DNA from 3 places in the Longispora fulva genome. Region 3 is predicted to be linked to each of the others. Evidence: riboswitches for the same ligand, from Rfam matches in the RefSeq annotation. Region 3 holds a riboswitch; each other region holds the start of a gene.

Region 1 (7,446 bases), 5.0 Mb from region 3:
GTCACCTCGTCGGCGAAGGACGACAGCTGGTCGACCATCGTGTTCACGGTGCGGCCGATCCGCGCGAACTCGCCCCGCATCGGCTGGCCGTCGATCTGCAACGCCATCTTCTGCGACAGGTCGCCGTCGGCCACGGCGACGATCACGCGGGCGATCTCGGTGGTCGGCCGGCCCAGGTCGTCGATCAGCGCGTTGACGGCCCGCACCCCGCCGCCCCACTCGCCCGGGTGGTCGGTCACGTCGAGGCGTTCGGTGAGTTCACCCTCGCGGCCGACGATCTGCGCGATCCTGATCAGGTCCTGATTTCGGCGCTCGAGCTGTTCGACGACCTTGTTGAACCGGTCAGCGACCTCGTCGGCACCCTCGGAGGAGGAGTTTTGGGGCAGACGTACCTGAAAGTCACCCTGCTGGACACGCCCCAACGCGTCAACGAGCTGAGTGAGCAGCGCGGAGTCCATCGCCCCATCCTCCCCTGCGATGGCGCAAATGGCGAGAACCCGGCACCCTGATCACTATCTCGGCCATGAACTAGCGGAAAACTACTTGGTCAGGAGAGACTTCACCCGTGCCCACGCACGCCCGGCGACGGCTTCGACTGCCAGCCGACCACCAGTCACCGGCGCACGCCCGTGCCGCCGTCCGCGAGGTTCTCGCGGAGGCGGGCCTGGCGGAGTTGCTGGACGAGGCTCTGCTGTTGACCACGGAGCTCTCGACCAACGGTGTCGTGCACGCCGGTACTGACATCGATGTCGACGTCCAGGTCGACGACGCGGGCGTCACGGTCACGGTCACGGACTTCCACGCCGGGGACATCGGCCCGGCCACCCGACCCGACCACTTCAGCGAGGGCGGCCGGGGCCTGCTGCTGGTCGACCAGTTCGCCAGCGCGTGGGGCACCACGCACGGCGAGGACCGCAAGGGGGTGTGGTTCCGGCTGGACCGCACTCCCCCGTCCCACACCGAGCCGCCGGCCTCCCCGCAGCGCCGGGACTGGCTGTCGTTCCTGTCCGAGACGAGCGAGTTGCTCGCCCAGTCCCTGGACCCGGAGCTGACCCTGGCACTGATCCCGCAGCTGGTCGTGCCCCGGCTCGGGGACTGGTGCGCCGTGCACAGCGCCGACGAGTGGGGCAACCTGACCCTGTCAACGTGGCTGCACCGCGACGAGGCCGCGCTGCCCGTCCTGCGCCAGCAGCTCGACGAGGTCGCGCCCCGGCTCCGCGACGTGGTGACCTCCCGGGCCCCGATCACGCTGCCCCGGCCGTTCGAGGGGGTCGCGGTGCCGCTGATCGCCCGCGACCAGCTGCTCGGCACGCTGTCGGTGGGCCGGCACCTCGACCGGCTGCACAACGTCGACGAGGTCGCCGTGGTCGCCGACCTGGCCCGGCGGGTCGCGCTCGCCCTGGACAACGCGCGGATCCACGCCGAGCGGGAGAACATCGCCCAGGCGTTCCAGCGGGCGCTGCTGCCGGCCAAGCTGCCGTTGTCGACCGGGCTGGAGTTCGGCGCGGAGTACGTGCCGGCGAGCACCGGGACCGACGTCGGCGGCGACTTCTACGACGTCCTCCCGCTGAGCGACTCCGGCGAGTGGCTGGTCTCGATCGGCGACGTGTGCGGCAAGGGCGCGCAGGCCGCTGCCCTCACCGGCCTGGTCCGCGACGTGGTGCGGGTGCTGGTCCGCGACGGCCGTTCCCTGCCCCGGACGATGGAGCTGCTCAACACGACGATGCTCGAACGCGGCGACGGCAAGCACTGCACCCTGGCCGCGGCGATCGTGACCCGGTCGACCAGCGGGGTCGTGGAGCTGGAGCTGTGCCTGGCCGGGCACGACAAACCGGTGCTGCTGCACGAGGACGGCGGCACGACCCTGGTCGGCGAGGGCGGCACGGCGGTCGGCCTGCTGGACACGGTGCGTACCCCGCTGGCCACGGTCCGGCTGGCCCCGGGCGACGCCCTGGTGTTCTACACCGACGGAGTGACCGAGCGCCGGCGCGGCGACGAGCTGTACGGCCAGGGCCGGCTGCGCCAGGAGCTGGCGGGCCTGACCGGGCTGCCGGCGCAGGCGATCGCGAGCCGGCTGCGCGCCGCGGCGCTGGCGTTCTCGCCGGAGCAGCCTCGGGACGACATCGCACTGTTGGTGCTGCGCAACCCGGGCTGACCTCGGGTAGCGTTGCCCGCTATGAACGCAGTTCCCCCGCTCGCGAAGCAGGTTCCCACGACCCGTGTCCAGCACGGGGACACCACGGTCGACGAGTACGCGTGGCTCCAGGACAAGACCGACCCCGACACCATCGGCTACCTGACGGCGGAGAACGCCTGGGCCGAGGAGCGGACCGCGCATCTCGCGGGCCTCCGGGAGACGCTGTTCACCGAGCTGAAGTCCCGCACCCAGGAGACGGACCTGTCGGTCCCGACCCGACAGGGCGATTTCTGGTACTACAGCCGCACGGTCGAGGGCAAGCAGTACGGCATCCACTGCCGGGTGCCCGTCGTCGGCGACGTCGTCCCGCAGGTGTCCGCCGACGGCGCTCCGCTGCCGGGCGAGCAGGTGGTGCTCGACGAGAACGAGCTGGCCGGCGACAAGGACTTCTTCTCTCTCGGCACCTACGACCCGAGCCCGGACGGCACCCTGCTGGCGTTCTCGACGGACTACTCCGGCGACGAGCGGTACACGATGCGGGTGAAGAACCTGGTCACCGGCGAGGTCCTGCCCGACGAGATCCCGAACACCTTCCACGGCTCGGCCTGGTCGCTGGCCGGGGACGTGCTGTTCTACCTGACCGTGGACGAGGCGTGGCGGCCGCACCAGGTGTGGCGGCACACCCTGGGATCGGGCGAGCCCGACGTGCTGGTGCACCACGAGACCGACGAGAAGTTCTGGGTGAGCGTCGGCCTGACCCGGTCCGAGAAGTTCATCCTGATCGACATCGGCAGCAAGATCACGAGCGAGCTGCGATACATCGCCTCCGACGACCCGACCGGCGAGGTCAAGGTCTTCGGCGCGGGCCGGGTCGAGGGCGTCGAGGTGCAGATCGACCACCAGGGCGACCGGTTCTGGGTGCTGCACAACCAGGACGCGGTCAACTTCGTCATCGGCTGGACGCCGGTCGCCGACACGCACCAGTTCCACGAGGTGATCGCGCACCGCGACGACACCCGGCTGCTGGAGGTGCAGGCGTTCTCCGACCACGCGGTCGTGCACTTCCGCCGCGACGGCCTCACCGGCCTGCGGGTGCTGCCCAACGACGGCGAGCCGCGCGAGATCACGTTCCCCGAGCCGGTGTACGACGTGGCCCCCACCGGCAACGCGCACTACCCGGCGACCACGTTCCGGCTGTCCTACACCTCGCTGGTCACCCCCGACTCGGTGTACGACTACTCCCTGGCCACCGGCGAGCTGACCCTGCTCAAGCGCCGCCCGGTGCTCGGCGACTTCGACCCGGCCCGCTATGAGCAGTTCCGCGAGTGGGCCGTCGCGCCGGACGGCACCCGGGTACCCATCTCGATCATGGCCCTGAAGGGCACCCCCCGGGACGGCTCGGCCCCCCTGTCGCTGTACGGCTACGGCAGCTACGAGGCCAGCATCGACCCGTGGTTCTCCATCGCCCGACTGTCCCTCGTGGACCGGGGCGTCACGTTCGCCATCGCGCACGTCCGCGGCGGCGGCGAGATGGGCCGGCACTGGTACGACGACGGCAAGCTGCTGCACAAGATGAACACCTTCACCGACTTCGTCGCGTGCGCCAAGCACCTGGCGGCCGCCGGCTGGACGAGCCCGGAGCGCACCGTGGCCCGGGGCGCGTCGGCCGGCGGTCTGCTGATGGGCGCGATCGCCAATATCGCGCCGGAGGCGTTCGGCGGGATCGTGGCGCAGGTGCCGTTCGTGGACGCCCTGAACACGATTCTCGACCCGACGATGCCGTTGACCGTGGTCGAGTGGGACGAATGGGGCAACCCGCTCGCGGATCCCGAGGTCTACCACTACATGAAGTCCTACTCGCCGTACGAGAACGTCACGGCGCAGGAGTACCCGGCGATGCTCGTGATGGCCGGGCTCAACGACCCCCGGGTCGGCGTGCACGAGGCCGCGAAGTGGGTCGCGCGGCTGCGCGTGGTCGGCAAGGGCGGGCCGGTGCTGCTGAAGACGGAGATGGGCGCGGGGCACATGGGTCCGTCGGGCCGCTACGACGTGTGGAAAGAGGAGTCCTACGTCAACGCGTGGCTGCTGGACGTGGTGGGCGCCGCCTCCTAGCTGGCACCGGGCGCGGGGGTGAGGTTCGCGGGCCCTGGGGGCCGGGTCGCGCGCCATCTCACCCGGCCCGGCACGGGCCGGGCTGGGTGAGATGGCCGGAAGTGTCGGTCCTCCGTGATAGGAAGACCGCATGGCACACGTCCTGCTGCTGCACTCCGTCTACGGGCTCCGGCCGGCGGTCCTGGCCGCCGCCGAGCTGCTCCGGGGCGGCGGCCACACGGTCGCCACCCCGGATCTCTACGAAGGCTTCGTCACCGGCGACCTCGACGCGGGCATGGCCTTCCAGCGGGAGCACGGCTCCGCCGCCTTCGAGCGCGCCGTGGCCGCCGCGGCGGACCTCCCGGCCGGGACGGTCTACGCCGGCTTCTCCATGGGCGCGTGGGCGGCCTCAGAGCTGATCCGGCACGACCCGGCTCCGGGCGGGCTCGTGCTGCTGCACAGCGCCGGCGACGTCGGCACCGGCGAGCGGCTGCCGTGCCCGTGGCAGCTGCACGCCGCGGAGGGCGACGAGTTCGCCACGCTGGACGAGATCCAGGAGTGGGAGATGGCCGAGCCAGGCGGCGAGACGTTCCTCTACCCCGGCGGCGGCCACATCTACACCGACGCCGACCTGCCCGACTACGACGCGACCTCGGCCGACCTCACCTGGCGGCGCGTCCTCGCCTTCCTGGCCAGAATCTAAAACCAACATCGTCATCCGATGACGGTGGTCCCCGACCCGGGTTCCAGCGGTCCGACACGTGCACGCCCGGAAAGGCAATGCCCCGACGGTCAGACCAGGGCCGCCAGGAGTGCCGGGTTGATGTTGCCGCCGGAGAGCACCGCCACGGTGCGCCCGATCGGCAACTCCTCCCGGTGGTAGAGGTACGCGGCCGTGGTCACAGCCCCGCTCGGTTCGGCCACCAGGCGGGAGGAGCGGGCCAGCACGCCGACGGCCGCGCCGATCTCCTCCTCGGTGACGGTGACGATGGCGTCGACCACCTCGCGGATGTGCGCGAAGGTCAGCTCCGACAGCTGGGGGCTGCGGAGTCCGTCGGCGATCGTCTGCTGGGTGCTCTCGATCGGCCAGGACACGACCCGCCCGGCGGCGAGGCTCTCCCGGGCGTCGGCCGCCAGCGCCGGTTCGACCCCGATCACCTTCGCGCGCGGGGCGAGGGCCCGGATCGCGGTACCGACGCCGGAGATCAGGCCGCCGCCGCTGATCGGGACGAGTACGACCTCCACGTCGGGCAGGTCCTCGGCGATCTCCAGCCCGACGGTGCCCTGTCCCGCGATGACGTCGAGGCTGTCGAACGGCGGGATCAGTGGGTAGCCGTGCCGCGCGGCGAGTTCCTCCGCCCGGGACACCCGCTCGGCGGGTGCGACGACGATCACGTCGGCGCCGAGATTCTGCATCCCGGCGATCTTCACGTCGGGGGTGGTGTCGGGGACGACGACGATGGCGGGGATCCCGAGTTGCCGGGCGACGTAGGCGACGGCCTGGCCGTGGTTGCCCGACGAGTACGCGACCACTCCGGTCATCCCCGGCCGGATCGCGTTCCGCGCGCCCCGGATCTTGAAAGCCCCGATGGGCTGCAGGTTCTCCGGTTTGAGCCAGAGTGGTCGGTCGGCGTCGCCCCACGCGCAGGGGACGAGTGGGGTCCGCAGCGCGGTGCCGGCGATGGTCTCCGCTGCGGAGTGGATGTCACCCAAGGTCACGAGCCTCATAGTCGTCAAGGTAACCACACGGCGAATTCATCGTTATGTAGTTGGGTAGCTACCGCACGAAGTGGCACCAGCAGATAACTTGTTACCCCCCAGTCCAGCGTCTAGCCTTGGGACCGTTCGTCCGGGTACAGCGACCCGACGGGGGGAGCACCGGTCGAATGCCGCCGAATCGCCTCTGTGCGAATCGGGGACCCACAGTGCTAGTTGGGGTGAGTCCGTCACTGTTCGTAGTGATGGTAGGGCGATCTTCCCGCCCGAACCCGTCAGCTAACCCGGTAGGCGGCTGATGGAAGAAGGAGCCGACAGACCAGGTGAATTCCGTCCGCGGAGCCTACTTAGCCGTCGTCGCCGTCACCGCCACCGTCGTGATGTCCTTCGCGGGCAGCGCGCACGCCGACGATGTCGACGAGATCGAGCGCCAGCTGGATTCCAAGTGGAGCTCGCTGGAAACCACGATCGAGCAGTACAACAAGACCGCTGCGACGTTGAAGTCCACCAAGGCCGAGGCCGAGGCGGCGTCCGTCAAGGTCAAGCCCCTCCAGGACAAGGTCGACGCCGCGTACGCGCAGATCGGCCAGATGTCGGCCGCCGCGTACAAGGGCGGCAAGGCCAGCACCGCCAACGCGCTGCTCGGCGGCAACTCCGCGGACGCTGTCCTCCAGCAGCTGACCCTCCTCGACGCGATCAGCGGGTCGGAGCAGAAGCAGATCGACGAGCTGAACAGGCTCAAGGCTCCGCTCGACGCCGAGAAGAAGAAGATCCAGACTCTGCTCGACGCGCAGCAGAAGATGGAGTCGGAGCTCTCGGCCAAGAAGGTCGCCATCACCGGCGAGATGGACTCGTTGCAGACCCAGCGGGCCGCGGCGTACAAGGACCGGGCGAGCCGCAGCGGCACCCGGATCGACTATGTGCCGCCGTTCATCCCCGGCCCGCCCGGCAAGGCCGTGGCGTTCGCGATGGCCCAGATCGGCAAGCCGTACGTGTGGGCGGCCGCCGGCCCCGACTCCTACGACTGCTCGGGCCTGACGCTGGCCGCGTGGGCGCAGGGTGGCGTGACGTTGGGCCACTACACCGGCTGGCAGCGCGACGCCTCGACCCCGATCACCCGGTCGCAGCTGCAACCCGGTGACCTGATCTTCTACGGTGGCGACCGGCACGTGGCGCTGTACATCGGCGACAACAAGGTCGTGCACGCCCCGCAGCCCGGCCAGAACGTGAAGATCGAGAGTGTGGACATGGGCGGGGACAACCCGACCGCCTACGCCCGCCCCAAGTACGCGCACTGACACCCCCCTCGCGAACGGCCCGCCTCCCCGTGGAGTGCGGGCCGTTCGTGTCACGTGGGTGTGCCGTCGCCGGTCGGGGGCGGGGAAGGACCGCCGCGCGCCGGGGCGGGTGTCGCCGTAACCGGAAAAGGGTTTTAGTAGCGCGGGCCCTCGGGCGTCGGCAGCGCGTCGAGGTCCGCCAGGTCCTCGGCCGTGAGGACGAGG
Region 2 (7,446 bases), 6.2 Mb from region 3:
TCACTCAAGCGCGCACGCGGCCGTAGCCGTAGAGGCCGCCGATCTGGTTGATGCTCGCCAGCTGGACGTTCTGGCCCGGCTGCGGGGCGTGGATCACCTGGTTGTTGCCCACGTAGAGCGCCACGTGGCCGAGGCCGTTGGAGAAGACCAGGTCGCCGGGCTGGAGGTCGGCGCGCTGGATGTGGGCCGTGGCGTCCCACTGCATGGCGGCGTTGTGCGGCAGGGAGACGCCGGCGACCTTCCAGGAGGCGAGGGTGAGGCCCGAGCAGTCGTAGCCGTTGGGGCCCTCGGCGGCGAAGATGTAGGGCTTGCCGACCGCGCCGTATGCGAAGTCGACGGCCTTGCCCGCCGTGCCCGGCAGGTGGGGCGCCGGGAGGCCCGCTGAGCTACCCGAGCCCTGGCCGGCCTTCTGGCGCTGGTCCTGGAGCTTCTTCAGATCCTCCTGGATCTTCGCCTTCTGGGTGGCGAGCTCCTTCTCCTGGGCCGTCTGCTCGTTGAGGACGCCGTCGAGTTTGGTCTTCTCGCCGTCGTAGGCGGACTTGGCCTGGTTGTAAGCCGCGATTTCCTTCTGCTGCCCGTACGCGAACTGGTCGAGGACCGTCAGCTGTTCCATGAGCGCCGTCGGGTTCTGCGAGCTGAGCAGGGCGCTCATCGAGGACACGCTCTGGCCCTTGTACGCGGCGGCGGCCACCTGGCCGATCCGGCCCCGCGCGGCGTCCACTTTGTCCTGGGCCGGCTTGAGCTGGAGGTTCAGCTTGTCCACGGCCACCCGGGTCGCCTTGAGCTGCTCGTTCACCTTGTTGTAGGACTCGATGACCTTCTCGAGCTCCTCGGACGCCTTGTCGATCTGGGCGTTGAGCTCCTGCGGGGTGGGCTCGGCCTGTGCTGGTGCCGCACCCAGGGTGGCGGCGACGGCGATGACGCAGCCGATGGCCAACACGCGGAGGGGTTTCCGGCTGACGGTGGTCAACGCAGCACGACCCTTTCATAGGCGACAAGCCGCGCCCACGTTACCCGCCTTGTTAAACGCATGCCACCTTCGGGAAATGCCTACTACGCAATGAAAACAGCCCACCACCCAAGGTGATGAGCTGTTTTCATCGTATTGCGGGGTTACGCGCTGACGCGGCCAGCGCCGTCGTAGCCGCCCATGTCGTCGACGTTGGAGAGCTTCACCGACTCGCCCGGCTGGGGCGCGTGGATGACCTGGTTGTTGCCCACGTAGATGCCCACGTGGCCGAGGCCGTAGAAGAACACCAGGTCACCCGGCTGCAGTTCACCGCGGTCGATCCGGGTGGTGGCGGCCCACTGCGAGTTGGTCAGGTGTCCGCCGATGCCGACGCCCGCCGCGCCCCACGCGGCCATGGTCAGGCCGGAGCAGTCGTAGGAGCCGGGGCCCGCCGCGCCGAAGACGTACGGCTTGCCGAGCTGCGCGTAGGCGAACTGCACGGCGACGCCAGCCTTGCCGGAGACGTTCGGCGGCGGGGTGTTCGAGCCCGAGGAGCCCGAGCCCGAGGAGGTGGACCGGCTGGCCCGCTCGGCGGCGGCCGTGGCCTCCTGGCGCTCCTTGACGAGCGCGGCCGTCGCGGCCTCGACCATGGCCTTCTTCGCGGCCAGGGCTGTCTCCTGCTGGGTCTGCCCGGCGATCAGGGCGTCCAGGCGGGTCTTCTCGGCGTCGAGTTCGCCCCGGGCGCTGGCCATGTCCTGCACGCTCTCGGGCGCGGGACGGCTGGGGGCCGGAGTGGCGAACGGGGCCGGCTTGAGGGTGAAACCGAGCGGGTCGGCCGTCGCGGCCAGGGGCGCGAGCTTCGCGGCGACCGTGTCGGCGATCAGCCGGGTGCTGGCGAGTGCCGCGTGCACCTTGTCGTACTCACCGGAGATCTGGGCGACCTCGCGGGTGTTCTGGTCGATCGTGCTGTCGGCGCCGGGATCGGCGTGCGCAGCGGTCAATGGTCCGGCGACGGCCAGCACGGAGACGCCCACAACAGTGAGCGCGGCGCGCAGCAGCCCCGGCACGGTATTCGGTGCCAAGGAGGACTCTCTTCCCTCGTCTGCCTACACGGGCAGCACACCGCCTACCGGGTTAGCTGACGGGTTCGGACGGGAAGAAATGTGCGCCCTACCGCGCACTGCGCGGATTCACCCCGGCGGAGGGAGTCGCACCCTCCGCGATGGTTCCCCGGCTCACCGGTCACGATGACTCGGCGGCCCGTCCGGCGCTCCCCATCAATGGGTGGCTGACTCCCGGACCGGACTGACGCTACCGGGGATCCGGGGCATCGCAACCCTGAGTGACGAGCCAGACGAGGACCCTACCCCGATGAACCGCAGCTCAGGGCAGGGTCTAGGCTCCGCGCGACTACCCTACGTGCGCGTTCAGCCACTCCTGCAGGGTGTCGAAGTAGAGCTGGCGGGCCTCCTCCGCCGACAGGGCCAGGTCGTGCAGGCCGTCAGGAACCTCGATGAAGGTGACGTCCGGGCCGAGCGCGCGGGCGAACTCCGCGATGTGCTCCACGTCGAGGACAGCGTCCATCCGGGTGGCGTCGTCGCTCCACTCCGGACTCTTGTAGCTCGCGGTGGACGCCGTCACGAGTACCGGGATGTCGATGTTGAGGCCCTTGCGGAGCCGGCGCTGGGCGTGCGTGATCGCGACGAGCCAGCCGAGCCGGGTCGGGATGCCCTCCAGCGGCTTCCACGCGGTGTCGAACCGCCAGCTGCCCTTGCGGTCGATGTGCAGGCTGTCGCCGTAGACCGTGCTCAGGCCGGCCGGCACCACCCGCATCGGCTGCCGGCGGCCCACCGGGGCCAGCACGACGGGCGCGACCCTGCGCAGGAACCAGTTCGCGTTGAGGTCGAAGAACGGGCTGTTCAGGGTGAGCGCCGTGATGATGCCGGTGCCCTGCAGCTTGTGCGCCCACAGCGAGGTGGTCAGGCCGCCGGTGGAGTGCGCGTTGACGACCAGGATGTCGTGGCCGTCCTCCTCGCGGATGATCCGGGCGGCCTCGTCGAGCTCCGTGAAGTACTCCGACACGCTGTCCACCATCGACGGTGTCTGGCCGGGGCGGAGACTGCGCCCGCTGCGCCTCAGGTCGAGCGCATAGAAGGTGTAGCCGAGGCTGACGAAGAAGTCGGCCAGGTGGGTCTGGAAGAAGTAGTCGTTGTACCCGTGGACGTACAGCACGGCACGGGTCGACTGTCCGGCCCTGCGGCGCACGAGAGTCGCCACCAGCTCGCCGTGCTCGTCGTCCGGCAGCGGCAGCGTGCGCGCCTCGTAGGCGTCGCCGAGGATGTCCTTGACCCACATGGGCACATCATCGCAGGTGGTCGAGGATGTCGGGCACCGCCAGCAGAATTCCGGCCAGTCCGGCCACAATCACAAAAAACGGGCGGAGGAAGCCCCGTTCGAAGCCCCCGTTCACCTGAACGGCCATAAAATTCGGTACGCCTATCTCCCGCCACACCCGACCGGCCAGGGGCAGCGGCCACAGCACCGGACAGCCGGCCCGGGTGATCATGTCGCCGAGGGTGTGGATGACGCCGCCGAACGCGATCGCGAGCCCGAGCAGCGGATAGCCCCGGTCGGCGGGCAGCCACAACCACGCGCCGTACGCCGCGCCGGCCGACAGCAGGGTCACCACGATCCAGCCGCGCTCCTTGGCCCAGTCGGCGAGCAGGCCCCGGATCGCGAGCCCCAGGGTGAAGAACAGCAGCCCGATCACGAAGGGTTTGCCCCAGTGCCCGGCGAGGAACGCGACCAGGCCGCCGAGGGCCACGTTGAACACCCAGGTGTGGGTGAGGGTCCGGTGGCCGTTCTTCCGTTTCGGGTCGTGTTTGGCCCGGGTAACCGTGTAGACGGCGAGGGCGAACTTCTCCACGCACTCGGCGAGGAACAGGGAGGCGACCCCGAAGGTGCGGGCCACGGTCGCCCCGCCCTTGTTCGCGGTGACCCGGCCCGAGCAGTCCAGGTCGGGCAGCAGGGCGGCCCCGGCGCAGACCGCCGCCCCGACGACCAGCTCGGCGGGGCGCTGGTGCAGACCCATCCACTCCCCGAGTGCCCACGAGCCCGCCAACCACGCGGCGGCTCCGGACATTGCGTGCGTCGGCCCCATCACCATGCCGCCGAGGGTCCCGGTTCGTGCCCGGGTGGGCGACCGCGACACGCGGCCGTGACCAGATTGTTGCCGGGGCCACGTTTGGAGCCGTCAGGCCGGGGTAACGAGCCTCGTCTGGTGGGTGCTCACGGCCGCGAAACCGTAGCGGTGCGCGGGATCCAGCCAGTCCAGCACGTGCCAGGGATCGAACCGAGCCCTTTCGGGGGTACCGGCCGGCACGTGCGCCGGCAGCCCCGACAGGTCGGTGTCCCGCAGCCGCCCCAGGCTCGCCGCGCCCACCTTGATCAGGGCCTCCTTGCGCACCCACTGCCGGATGAACGCCGCGCGTGGGTCTCCAGCGTTCCTGACCGCCTCGAGTTCCCCGTCCGACAGCACCTTGGCCATCAGGCCGTCGTCGAGCTGCCGGCCGATCGCCTCCACGTCCACGCCCACCGGGGCCCACCCGGCGGCCGCCGCGACCGCGCCCCGGGTGTGCGACAGGCTCACGTGCACCTCGGGCCGGTCCTGCACGTACGGGCGGCCGTGGTCGGTGGCCCCGCAGCCCGCGCAGCGCTGCCGGAGCACCACGTCGCCGGCCGGCACGTCGAGCAGCGCCGCCACGCACCGGCGGACCAGGACGTGCGCGGCCACGTAGTCGGCCCGGTCGACCTCGCGCCGGTACGCGCCGGCCCGGGCGAGCTCCGCGTCGGTCAGCAGCTCCCCGCCGCCGTGGGCGAGGACGCCGGCCGTGTCGTCGACCATGGCCAGGGTCGGTGGGGGCGTCGTCACGCCGTGAAGGGTAGCCGCGGGTCGCCGGTACCCTGAATAACAAGTCCGTTATAGGGGTTTAGAGGCTTCTCGGGTGGTTGTTCGACGAGTACCTTCACTCTGTGCAGACAGAGACCGCGCCCCGGGCCGCCGCGCCGCCGCGCGCGAAGAAGCGCTGGTCGGTGCGTTCCGTGGAGGTCCTGGCCGTCCTCCTCGTCGCGGCCATCGCGGCCCGGGGGCTGCTCGCGGGGGCGATGGGCACGCCGCGGTTGCAGAGTTGGTCGACGGTGTTCATCTCGATCGTGATTCAGGCGATGCCGTTTGTGGCGTTGGGGACGTTGTTGTCGGCGGCGATTGCGGTGTTCGTGCCGCCGGCGTTTTTCACGAGGGCTTTGCCGAAGAACAAGATGTTGGCCGTGCCGGCCGCTGGTATCGCTGGCGGCATCCTGCCGGGTTGTGAGTGTGCGTCGGTGCCGGTGGCCGGCGCGCTCGTCCGCCGAGGCGTCACCCCGGGGGCGGCGTTGGCGTTCCTGTTGTCCGCGCCGGCGATCAATCCGGTGGTGATGGTGTCGACGTATGTGGCCTTCCCTGGTCAACCGTCGATGGTGTTCGCCCGGTTCGGCGCGAGCCTGGGGGCTGCGGTGTTGATGGGCTGGTTGTGGCTGCGGGTCGGCCGCGATGACTGGCTGCGCCAGCCGAAACACCACGATCACGCCGGTAAGGGCAAGGTGATGGCGTTCGTGGCGGCGGCGCGGCACGACATGACCCAGGCTGGCGGGTACCTGGCGATCGGCGCGTTCGCCGCGGCGACGCTGAACGTGACCGTGCCGCCGTCGTGGCTGCGGGCTGTCGCGGACAATCCGGTGCTGGCTGTGCTCGCGCTGGCCGTGTTGGCTGTGGTGTTGTCGATCTGTTCGGAGGCTGACGCGTTCGTGGCGGCGTCGTTGACCCAGTTCTCGCTCACGGCGCGGTTGGTGTTCCTGGTCGTGGGCCCGATGGTCGATCTGAAACTGTTCGCCATGCAGGTCGGGGCGTTCGGCCGGCGGTTCGCGCTGCGGTTCGCACCCACCACCTTCGTCATCGCCGTACTCGTCGCCGTCGGAACAGGAGCGCTGCTGTGGTGAGACAGGCCACCCGGTCGGTGATCTTGCTGCTGGTCGGCGGCGCGATCCTCAAGACCACGGTCAGCGGGAACTACGTCCGCTACGTCAAGGAGGGCATGTGGCCGCTGCTGTACCTGGCCGGCGGCGCGATGGTCGCCATCGCCGTCCTCGGGATCGCCGGCCTGTTCCGCAAGACCGCCCACCAGGGCCATGACCACGAGGGCCATGACCACGACGGGCACGAGCACGAGCACGGCGGCCGGTTTGACGCCGCGTGGCTGCTCATGGTCCCGATGCTCGCCGTGCTGCTGCTCGCCCCGCCCGCCCTCGGCGGATTCTCCGCCAACCGGACCGGCTCCGCCCTGGGCACCGCCCCCGCCAACGCCGACTACCCGCCACTACCCGCCGGCGACCCGGTCCGCCTATCCGTCCTGGACTACGCCAGCCGCTCCGTGTTCGACGGAGGCCGCACCCTCAGCGACCGGACCGTGAAACTCTCCGGGTTCGTGATGACCGGCCCCGACAACCGGATGTACCTGGCCAGGATGCGGATCACCTGCTGCGCCGCCGACGCCCGCCCCGTCAAGATCGGGCTCAGTGGGGCTCTGCCTGACGGGCTGGCCCCGGACAGCTGGATCGAGGTCGTCGGCAGGTACGACCCGCGGACCGACGTGGACGAGGTGAGCGCGGAGAAGGTCCCGTACCTCACCGTGGCCACGGCCACCCCGATCCCGGCCCCGAAGAAGGCCTACGAGTCCTGACAGGTCGGCCCGGGACCGGCGTGTGGTCCCGGGGCGGCGACGTACCCGTCAAGCGGTCCGGCTGTTCGGGGCGCGGAACGGGTCGTGCTCGGTGAGCAGCTTGTCGAGGCGCGCCTGGTCCACCCGACTGACCACCTCGGTCGTCTCCTGCTTGTCCCGGACGCACTTGGCCAGCGTGAAAGACGCCGTGACCACGTAGAGCAGCCCGAGGGCGAGGAACGACCGGATCCACGGACCCACCGGCAGCAGGGCCACGGCGATGGCCATCGCGGCGAGCGATACCCCGAACGAGATGATCGACTGGACGTAGAACGCTGCGGTGTTCTTGGCCTGCAAGGGGGTGTTCATTGCATTAGTCTCGGGTGTTCTGGCAGGTCAGGGCATGAGTACAGGTACTCAACCCGCGTTGATGAGTTCCTCGGCCGGCTGGCGCATCGCCGGGGTGCCCGGCCGGGGCGTGACCCGCTCGGAGACCCGCAGGTACGGCAGGTTGGTCAGCGGCTGGCCCTGGTAGAAACGGATCATCATGTCGGCGACCTCGGCACTGCGCTCGAGGAAGCTCAGGTGGTCGGCGTCAGCCACCGTCGTGAACCAGGCGTCCGTGCAGGTGGTCGCGACGACCCGACATCTCTCCGGGGTGGTGAACGGGTCGTGCTCCCCGGTGGACACCAGAGTCGGGACCCCCGGCGGGATGCTGGTGTCCATCGACTCGTGCAGCAGCAG
Region 3 (7,446 bases):
TCGGGTGAGATGGTCGGACAGGAAACGAAAGGTGTGGCCCACCCGGTTGACATCGTGCATGATCCTCGTGCCGGCCCTTCCACGATGGAGTGACACCGTGTCCGTTCTGCACACCCACCTGCGCGACATCGACCTCGGCCGGCCGCACACCGACCCGCCGGTCGACCTGGCGGAGGCGCTGGCCGCCTGCCACGTCCCGGGCGTGAGCATCGCGCTGATCGAGGGCGGCGAGGTCGTCGACACCCTGGCCGCCGGGGTGCTGTGCGCGGACCGGCCCGAGCCGGTGACCGATCAGACCCTGTTCCAGGCCGCCTCGATCAGCAAGGCCGTGGCGGCGGCATGCGTCCTGCGGCTCGCCGCCGACGGCACGCTCGACCTGGACGCGGACGTCAACGACGCGCTCACGTCGTGGCGGGTTCCGGCCAACGCCGGCTGGCAGCCCCGGGTGACGCTCCGCCAGCTGCTCGGGCACACGGCGGGCACGACTGTGCACGGCCTGATCGGGTACCCGGCGGGCGTGCCGGTGCCGAGCGTCCCCGAGCTGCTCGACGGTCGGGGCAACAGCGACCCGGTCCGGGTGGTGTCCGTGCCGGGCACCCGGTTCAGCTACTCCGGCGGCGGGTACACCATCATGCAGCAGGTGCTGTGCGACGTGACCGGCCGCGACTACGCCGACCTGGTCGCCGAGCAGGTCCTGGGCCCGCTGGGCATGACCCGCAGCGTGTTCGGGCCGCAGCCGGCCGGGTCGACCGCCTCGGGCCACCGGCCGGGGCCGGTGCCGCTGGCCGGGGAGGCGCACACCTACCCCGAGATGGCCGCCGCCGGGCTCTGGAGCACGCCCACGGACCTGGCGCGGCTCTTCCTCACCCTGCGGGCCAGCCTGAACGGTGAGGGCAGCGCGCTGCTCCCCCGGGACATGGCCGGGCAGATGGCCACCCGGTCGACGCCGCACCGGGCCTACGGCCTCGGCCTGCAGGTCCAGGAGCCCGGCGAGCCCCGGTGGATCGGGCACAGCGGCGGCAACGAGGGCTTCCAGTGCGACGCGAAGCTGTTCCTCGACGGCGGCCGGGGCGCGGTCATCATGACCAACGGCGACTACGGGTACGCGCTGATCGCCGAGGCGCTGCTGCCGGCCCTCGCAAAGGGTCTCGGCTGGCCGGAGGCCTCTGCGACCCCGGCCGGCGGGCCGGCGGTGGCCGGCCGGTTCGTCGGCGACGACGGCGAGTTCGTGGTCACCTCCGACGGCCCCGAGTTCACGCTGACCGCGCCGGGCCAGGCCCCGCTGGCGCTCCGACCGGCCGACCACGGGTCCTGGCGGGCCGCCGGGCTCAACGCCACGGTCCGGTTCCCTTCGCCGGATACGCTGGTGATCGCCCAGGACGCGGCCCCGGGCGCGGACATTCACGCGACGCTGAAGATCTGAAGACCATCATCTGTTACGGCGACACCTGCCCCGGTTTCCAGCGGTCGCCGGGGCACGCGGGCCCGCTGTCACCCGCTGTCACCTGGGGGGAGCTGGTCAGGGCCGGGTGACGGCGAGTTCGTTCTCGCGGCGGGACTCGTCGGCGGGCACCGGGACCGATACTCCGGTGCGGCGGAAGCCGACCTTGGCGTAGAGCGCCTCGGCCCGGGCGTTGTCCTGGTGCACGAACAGCCGGACCCGCTCGACCCGCGGGTCGGTCAGTGTCCAGGACCAGTCCAGCGCCGCGCGGAACAGCTCCTCGGCGAGGCCGGCGCCCCGGGCCTCCGGCCGGACGTACACGCCGACGATGTGGGTCTGGGCCACGGTCACCGTCTCACCGAACGCGCCCTCGGCGCCGGGTAGCTCGACGAGCGCGGTGACCCCGCCCAGCCAGCGACCGTCGGCGTCCTCGGCGACGAACTGCCGGGCCGCCCCGCCCTCGGCGGCGCCCCGCGTGCGTTCCTGCCAGAACTCGTCGGGCCGGGCCGACGCGAGCTCGTAGGTGTCGAGGAACGCCAGATGCGCGACCGGATCGCGCAGCGCCGCCAGCCGGAGCTCCTTCACCTGGGGCCATTCGTCGGCGCGTACCACTCTGATGGTGTTGATCATGTGGTCATCGTGCCACTCAGCGGATGGACAGGTGCACGTGGTTGGTGTGCTCGGCTGAGGGGTCGCCGCTGCCGAAGTAGGACCGCCAGCCGGTGCCGGGCATCCAGATCTGCCGGAACCAGATCACGTAGAGCACCCCGAGCCGGTCGGCGTTGGCGATGTACCACGCGGCGAGCCGGTTCCCGTAGTCCTTGTCGGCCCCGGACGCCTGGCCGCCGAAGCCGTTGGGGGCCGCCGCCCAGTCGCAGGCCCGGCCGCGCGGGTGCTCCCCGCCGTCCTCCATCGAGCGGTAGCACGAGACATAGTGGTCGAATCCCGCTTTTTTCGTTTCCTCGTACGCGTGCAGGGTCCGCGGGGTCAGGCAGCCGCTCGTCGTCGGGTCCTTCACCGAGCAGCTCTCCGACGGGAGGCTGCCGTCCGGGTTGCGCGGTGCCGGGGCGGCGTTGGCCGGCAGGTCGCCGAAGCCGAGGGTCGGGTCGCCGCCGCCGGCGGAGCGCAGCGCCTTGAGCGCCTCGTCCTGGCGTTTGCGCAGCTCCTTGAGCTGGGTCTCCTGTTCGATGATCGCGGCGTCGAGGTCCTTGCGCTGCCGGGCGAGGGTGGCCTGGGCGGCCTTGAGCGCGCTGACCTGCGCGCCGTCGCGCTCGGAGAGGTAGCGCACGGTCGCCGCCGACTCGAGGAAGCTGTCGGGCGACCCGCTGGACAGCAGCACCTCCAGCTGCGCCGTGGACCCGCCCCGGTACTGCGCCGCCGCCAGCCGGCCCACCGCGGCGGTGAGGTCTGCAACCTTGGCCTGCGAGGCGGTGACCTGCTCGGACAGCTCGGCCTCGCGCTTCTTCGCGTTGTCGATCGCCGTCCGGGCGTCCTGGTAGCCCTGGGAGGCGGCGGCGAGCGCGTCGCGGAGGGCCTTCGTGCCGCCCTCGGGCTCGGCCTGGGCGGGGGTGACGGCGAGCAGCGTCGTTGCGAGAACGGCGACGGCGGTCACGGCGGCGCGCCGCGCTGGTGCGGACAAGACAGCAGGAACCCTTCTCCCGTACCCGCCTACCAGGTCAGCTGACGGATTCGGGCGGGAAGAGCGCCCTACCGGCCGGTCCTCCACTGAGGAGTCGGACGGATTCACCCCACGTACCTTGGGTCCCCGGCTCACCCGGAGGGTGACTCGGCGGTGACTCCCGGTGCCACTGTGCGGTGGCGAGGGGCCGGTCGTCTGAACGCCGATGCTAGGACAGGGTGTCAACGCCGGCAACTGTCGTACCGGGCTGGCACGATCCCGTCACACACGATGGAGGTTCGATGGGCACCTGGGGCAGTGGCAACTTCGACAGCGACACGGCGGCCGACCACCTCGCCGAACTCACGGACCGGCTGCTCGACGAGGTGGTGGCGGCGATGGCCGGCGACCCCGTCGAGCTCGAACCGGACGAGTACTGGGGGGTGGCCGTGCCCTGCAACCTGGAGCTGCTGTGCCTGCTCGCCCGGCAGGGGCACGTCGGGGTGGCCCTGCCCGCGCCGGAGACCGTGGCGGAGTGGAAGACGACGTTCCTGGCCATCTGGGACGCGACGATCGACGGGTTGGAGCCGAAGCCCGACTACCGGGTCGCGCGGCGGGCCGTGCTGGTCGAGACGTTCGACAGGCTGGCCGCGGAGGCGGCGCTCGAGTAGTAGTTGCGTTCACTACTACGCACCGGGTAGCGTCGGGCCACGTGATGGAACGCCTGACGGCGCTCGGGTTCACCTCCCAGGAGGCCCGGGTCTACGTCGCCCTGCTGCAACAGCCCTTCGCCACCGGATACGAGCTGGCCAAGAGCGCCGGCCTGCAACGCGCGAACGTGTACCAGGTGCTCTCGGCCCTGGTGGACCGCAGCGTCGTCGCCCGGGTCTCCGAGGACACGCCGGCCCGGTTCGTGGCCCACCCGCCGGCCGAGGTGCTCGGCCGGATCAAACGGCAGACCGCCGAGCGCGCCGACAGCCTGATCGCCGACCTCGCGGCGGTCACCGCCCCGCAGGAGCAGGCCGCCTTCACGCTGCGGGACCGCGCGGCGGTCATCGACCACACCGTGACTCTGGTGCGCGAGGCCACCAGGCGGGTCGCGGTGTGCGTCTGGGCCAGCGACCTCGACTGGCTGGCCGGCCCGCTGCGCGCCGCGTCCGAGGCCGGCCGCCAGGTCGTCGTGAACGTCTTCGGCGACGCCGAGCTGGACTTCGGCGACGTGTACCGGCACGAGTCGCTGTCGCGCACCGTCGGCGGGCACCTGCTCACCGTCGCCGTCGACCACACCACCGCGCTGGTCGCCTCGTTCGACGACCCTGCCGGGGCGGTGTTCACCCGCAATCCGGCCCTGGTGCGGGTCGTGGAGAAGCTCATCCGCGACGAGACGTACATGGCCGCGATCTACGAGCGGTTCGCCCCCGAGCTGGAGGCGGCCTTCGGGCCGCACCTGGTGAACCTGCGCACCCGGCTGCTGCCGCCCGAGCAGGCCCAACAGCTCATCTCGATTGTCGGGTTCGGCGCGGACTCCGCCGCCGGACTACTCGCACCATCCCCGGAGGTCCACCCGTGAGTGCCATCGTCGTCGTCGACGCCCTGTGGGGCGATTCCGGCAAGGGCAAGACCTGCGCCCACCTCACCCTGAAGCACCGAGCGGAGCTCAATGTGCGCGCCGGGGTCGGCACCAACGCCGGCGCCAGCGTGACCCTGGAGGACGGCACCCTGGTCAAGGCCCGTCAGCTGCCGATCGGATGGGTCAACCCCGGCACCCGGGTCGCGGTGGGTCCCGGCGTGCTGGTCGATCCGCTGGTGCTCGCCGACGAGGTCGCCCGGTTCGGCCTCGAAGGCCGGGCGATGATCGACGGCCGGTGCGGCGTGATCACGCCCGAGCACGTCCGGGCCGAGCGGGCCGACCGGCACCTGGCCGACACGGTCGGGTCCACCTGCACCGGCAACGGGCACGCCCGGGCCGACTTCGTGCTCCGCCGGGCCGTGCAGGCCAAGGACGTCCCCGCCCTCGCCCCGTACGTCACCGACGTCGCGCGGGAGGTCAACGCCGTCGCCGCCGACGAGGGGCGGACCGTGGTCGTCGCCGGGTCGCAGGGCACGATGTTGTCGCTGGCGTTCAGCCCCGACTACCCGTACACGACGTCGGGGAACTGCACGGCCGCCGCGGCGATGGACGACGTCGGGCTGAACTGGCGACTCGTCACCGACGTCGTCATGGTCGTCAAGGCGATGCCCACCCGGGTGGGGGCCGGTCCGCTCCCGCTGGAGATGTCGGCGGCCGAGGCGGAGGCGCGAGGCATTGCGGAGTACGGCGTGCACACCGGGCGGACCCGGCGCAAGGCCGAGGGCCTCGACTTCGACCTGCTGCGGTACGCGGCCATGCTCAACGGGCCCACCCAGATCGCCCTGACGTTCTGCGACCACTACGACCCGCGGATGCGCGGCGCACGGGACACCGGGGCGGTCACTCCCCGGGTGCGGGACCTGATCGGCCTGGTGGAGGAGGCGACCGGCGCGCCGGTGACCATGGTGGACACCGGGCCCCGGCTGGGCGACATGATCGACCTGGTGCCGGTGCCGACCGGCTGACCGGGGCCACCCGGGCCGGGTCGGTCGGGGATCGCACATCCCTCACCGCCCCGGGCCGGGGACGGGGCGACCGCTGGAACCCGGGGCAGGTGTCGCCGTAACCGTCGACGGGTTCGTGATCTTAGAGCTCGACCTCGCCGGACACGCAGGTCACGGTCCCGCCGGCCGCCCAGACCGCGCCGTCGGCGTCCTCGCTGAGGTGCACCCGGCCGGCCCGGTCCAGGACGGTGCCCTGGCTCGCGACATACGGCGCGGCGAGCCGGCCGGTGCGCAGCAGCCACTGTGCCAGGGAGGCGTTCAGGCTGCCGGTGACCGGGTCCTCCACGGCGAGCCCGTCCTGCGGGGAGAACGCGCGCACCTCCACGGCGCACGGCGACCCCGGCGGGTAGAGCCCCACCACCCCGAGGTCCAGGTCGACCGTCGTCGGGCGCACGGCGAGCACCGCGTCGGCGTCGGCGAGCAGCACCGCCACCCAGCCCGGGCCGTTGTCCACCCACTCGGCGTCGACGACCGCCGAGCGGTCGAGGCCGAGCAGGCCGGCGACGTGCGCCACCAGCGACTCCTCGACCGGCCCGGAGCGCAGCAGCGGCGGCGCGGCGAACGCGAGCCCGTCGGCCGTCCTGCGCACCCGGACCAGGCCGGCCCCGCACTCCTGCACGACCACGTCGGACGCCGCGACGCCGCCGGCCTCGAGCCAGGCGTGACAGGTACCCAGCGTGGGGTGTCCGGCGAACGGCAACTCCGTCGTCGGGGTGAAGATCCGCACCCGGTAGTCGGCCGCCGGGGTACTCGGCGGGAGCACGAACGTCGTCTCGGCCAGGTTCGTCCACCGCGCGAACCGGCGCATCTGGTCTGTGGTCAGCCCGGTGGCGTCGAGGACAACGGCGACCGGGTTGCCCCGGTAGGGGGTGGTCGTGAACACGTCGACCTGCCGGAAGGGGCGCAGCATCCGGCCAGTCTAGGGCCGCCCCGGGCGGTGTCGCCGAAACGGGGTCCGGCCGGGTGGGCGGCTGGTAGGAAGGAGAGGACGGGGTTCGGACAGGGGGCGTCACGTGCACAGGCATCGGATGGCGGCGGTACTGCTCGCCGCGGGAATCGGGCTCGCCGGCTGCGGCGGCAGCGACAACGGCGCGACCCCGTCGGTTCCCACGACCACGCCCCCGGCCGCGACCTCGGCGGCCGGGCCGACCTCCGGCGCGCCGTCGGCGTCGGGTACCACGGTCACGGCGGACCTCTCGGAGTTCACCATCACGCTGTCGCAGCGGACGTTCACGCCGGGCACGTACACGTTCGTGGTGCGCGAACAGGGTCAGGTCACGCACGCGCTGGCCATCAAGGGGCCGGGCGTCAGCGAGCAGACCACGTCGATCCGGCCCGGCGGGGCCGAGCAGCGGATGACGGTGACCCTGCGGGCGGGGACGTACGAGATCTGGTGTCCGGTTGGCAACCACAAGGCCCAGGGAATGGATCTGACCATCACGGTCGCCTGAGCGCCGCCTCGGTCAGAGCAGGCCGGCGCGGGCGGCGGCGAACTCCGCACGGACCTGTTCGAGGATCCGGCCCATCCGGTCGCGGGCGTCGAGGAACGCCGAGTCGCTCCCCCGGTACACGATCCGGGCGTCCCCCGTCGCCAACAGCACGTCCAACAACTCCGGGTGCTGGCGCAGCCGGGCCCTGTGCAGTTCGGCCAGCACCGCCTCGCGCGCGGCCGGCCAGCCCGGGCGGAGCTGGCCGGCGGACAGCAGTTGCCGGGCCCGCCAGTCCCCGTCGGCCTCCCGGATCGCGTCGCGGA

Evidence for each region. Region 3 has a riboswitch for cyclic di-AMP ahead of IW245_RS05030 (coiled-coil domain-containing protein). Riboswitches for the same ligand answer to the same signal wherever they lie in the genome.
Region 1: it holds a riboswitch for cyclic di-AMP, as region 3 does, so the genes downstream of both, IW245_RS42375 (C40 family peptidase) here and IW245_RS05030 (coiled-coil domain-containing protein) in region 3, are expected to answer to the same signal.
Region 2: it holds a riboswitch for cyclic di-AMP, as region 3 does, so the genes downstream of both, IW245_RS33840 (C40 family peptidase) here and IW245_RS05030 (coiled-coil domain-containing protein) in region 3, are expected to answer to the same signal.

What each region holds. Positions count from the first base shown of each region.
Region 1 covers NZ_JADOUF010000001.1:6,112,418-6,119,863, forward strand. The annotation lists gene IW245_RS27675 (ATP-binding protein) at 1-458, opposite strand, end outside; gene IW245_RS27680 (SpoIIE family protein phosphatase) at 566-2,155, shown strand; gene IW245_RS27685 (S9 family peptidase) at 2,177-4,249, shown strand; gene IW245_RS27690 (dienelactone hydrolase family protein) at 4,380-4,931, shown strand; gene IW245_RS27695 (threonine ammonia-lyase) at 5,021-5,956, opposite strand; cyclic di-AMP (ydaO/yuaA leader) riboswitch at 6,109-6,254, shown strand; gene IW245_RS42375 (C40 family peptidase) at 6,268-7,242, shown strand; gene IW245_RS27705 (aldo/keto reductase) at 7,377-7,446, opposite strand, start outside.
Region 2 covers NZ_JADOUF010000001.1:7,322,487-7,329,932, forward strand. The annotation lists gene IW245_RS33835 (C40 family peptidase) at 5-970, opposite strand; gene IW245_RS33840 (C40 family peptidase) at 1,114-2,031, opposite strand; cyclic di-AMP (ydaO/yuaA leader) riboswitch at 2,073-2,207, opposite strand; gene IW245_RS33845 (alpha/beta hydrolase) at 2,360-3,304, opposite strand; gene IW245_RS33850 (metal-dependent hydrolase) at 3,312-4,112, opposite strand; gene IW245_RS41870 (4'-phosphopantetheinyl transferase family protein) at 4,203-4,880, opposite strand; gene IW245_RS33860 (permease) at 4,982-5,983, shown strand; gene IW245_RS33865 (TIGR03943 family putative permease subunit) at 5,977-6,723, shown strand; gene IW245_RS33870 (YiaA/YiaB family inner membrane protein) at 6,772-7,071, opposite strand; gene IW245_RS33875 (alpha/beta fold hydrolase) at 7,120-7,446, opposite strand, start outside.
Region 3 covers NZ_JADOUF010000001.1:1,148,751-1,156,196, reverse strand. The annotation lists gene IW245_RS05040 (serine hydrolase domain-containing protein) at 98-1,423, shown strand; gene IW245_RS05035 (GNAT family N-acetyltransferase) at 1,520-2,071, opposite strand; gene IW245_RS05030 (coiled-coil domain-containing protein) at 2,088-3,080, opposite strand; cyclic di-AMP (ydaO/yuaA leader) riboswitch at 3,092-3,243, opposite strand; gene IW245_RS05025 (DUF4259 domain-containing protein) at 3,362-3,730, shown strand; gene IW245_RS05020 (TrmB family transcriptional regulator) at 3,775-4,629, shown strand; gene IW245_RS05015 (adenylosuccinate synthetase) at 4,626-5,654, shown strand; gene IW245_RS05010 (PhzF family phenazine biosynthesis protein) at 5,776-6,603, opposite strand; gene IW245_RS05005 (hypothetical protein) at 6,707-7,144, shown strand; gene IW245_RS05000 (NADAR family protein) at 7,157-7,446, opposite strand, start outside.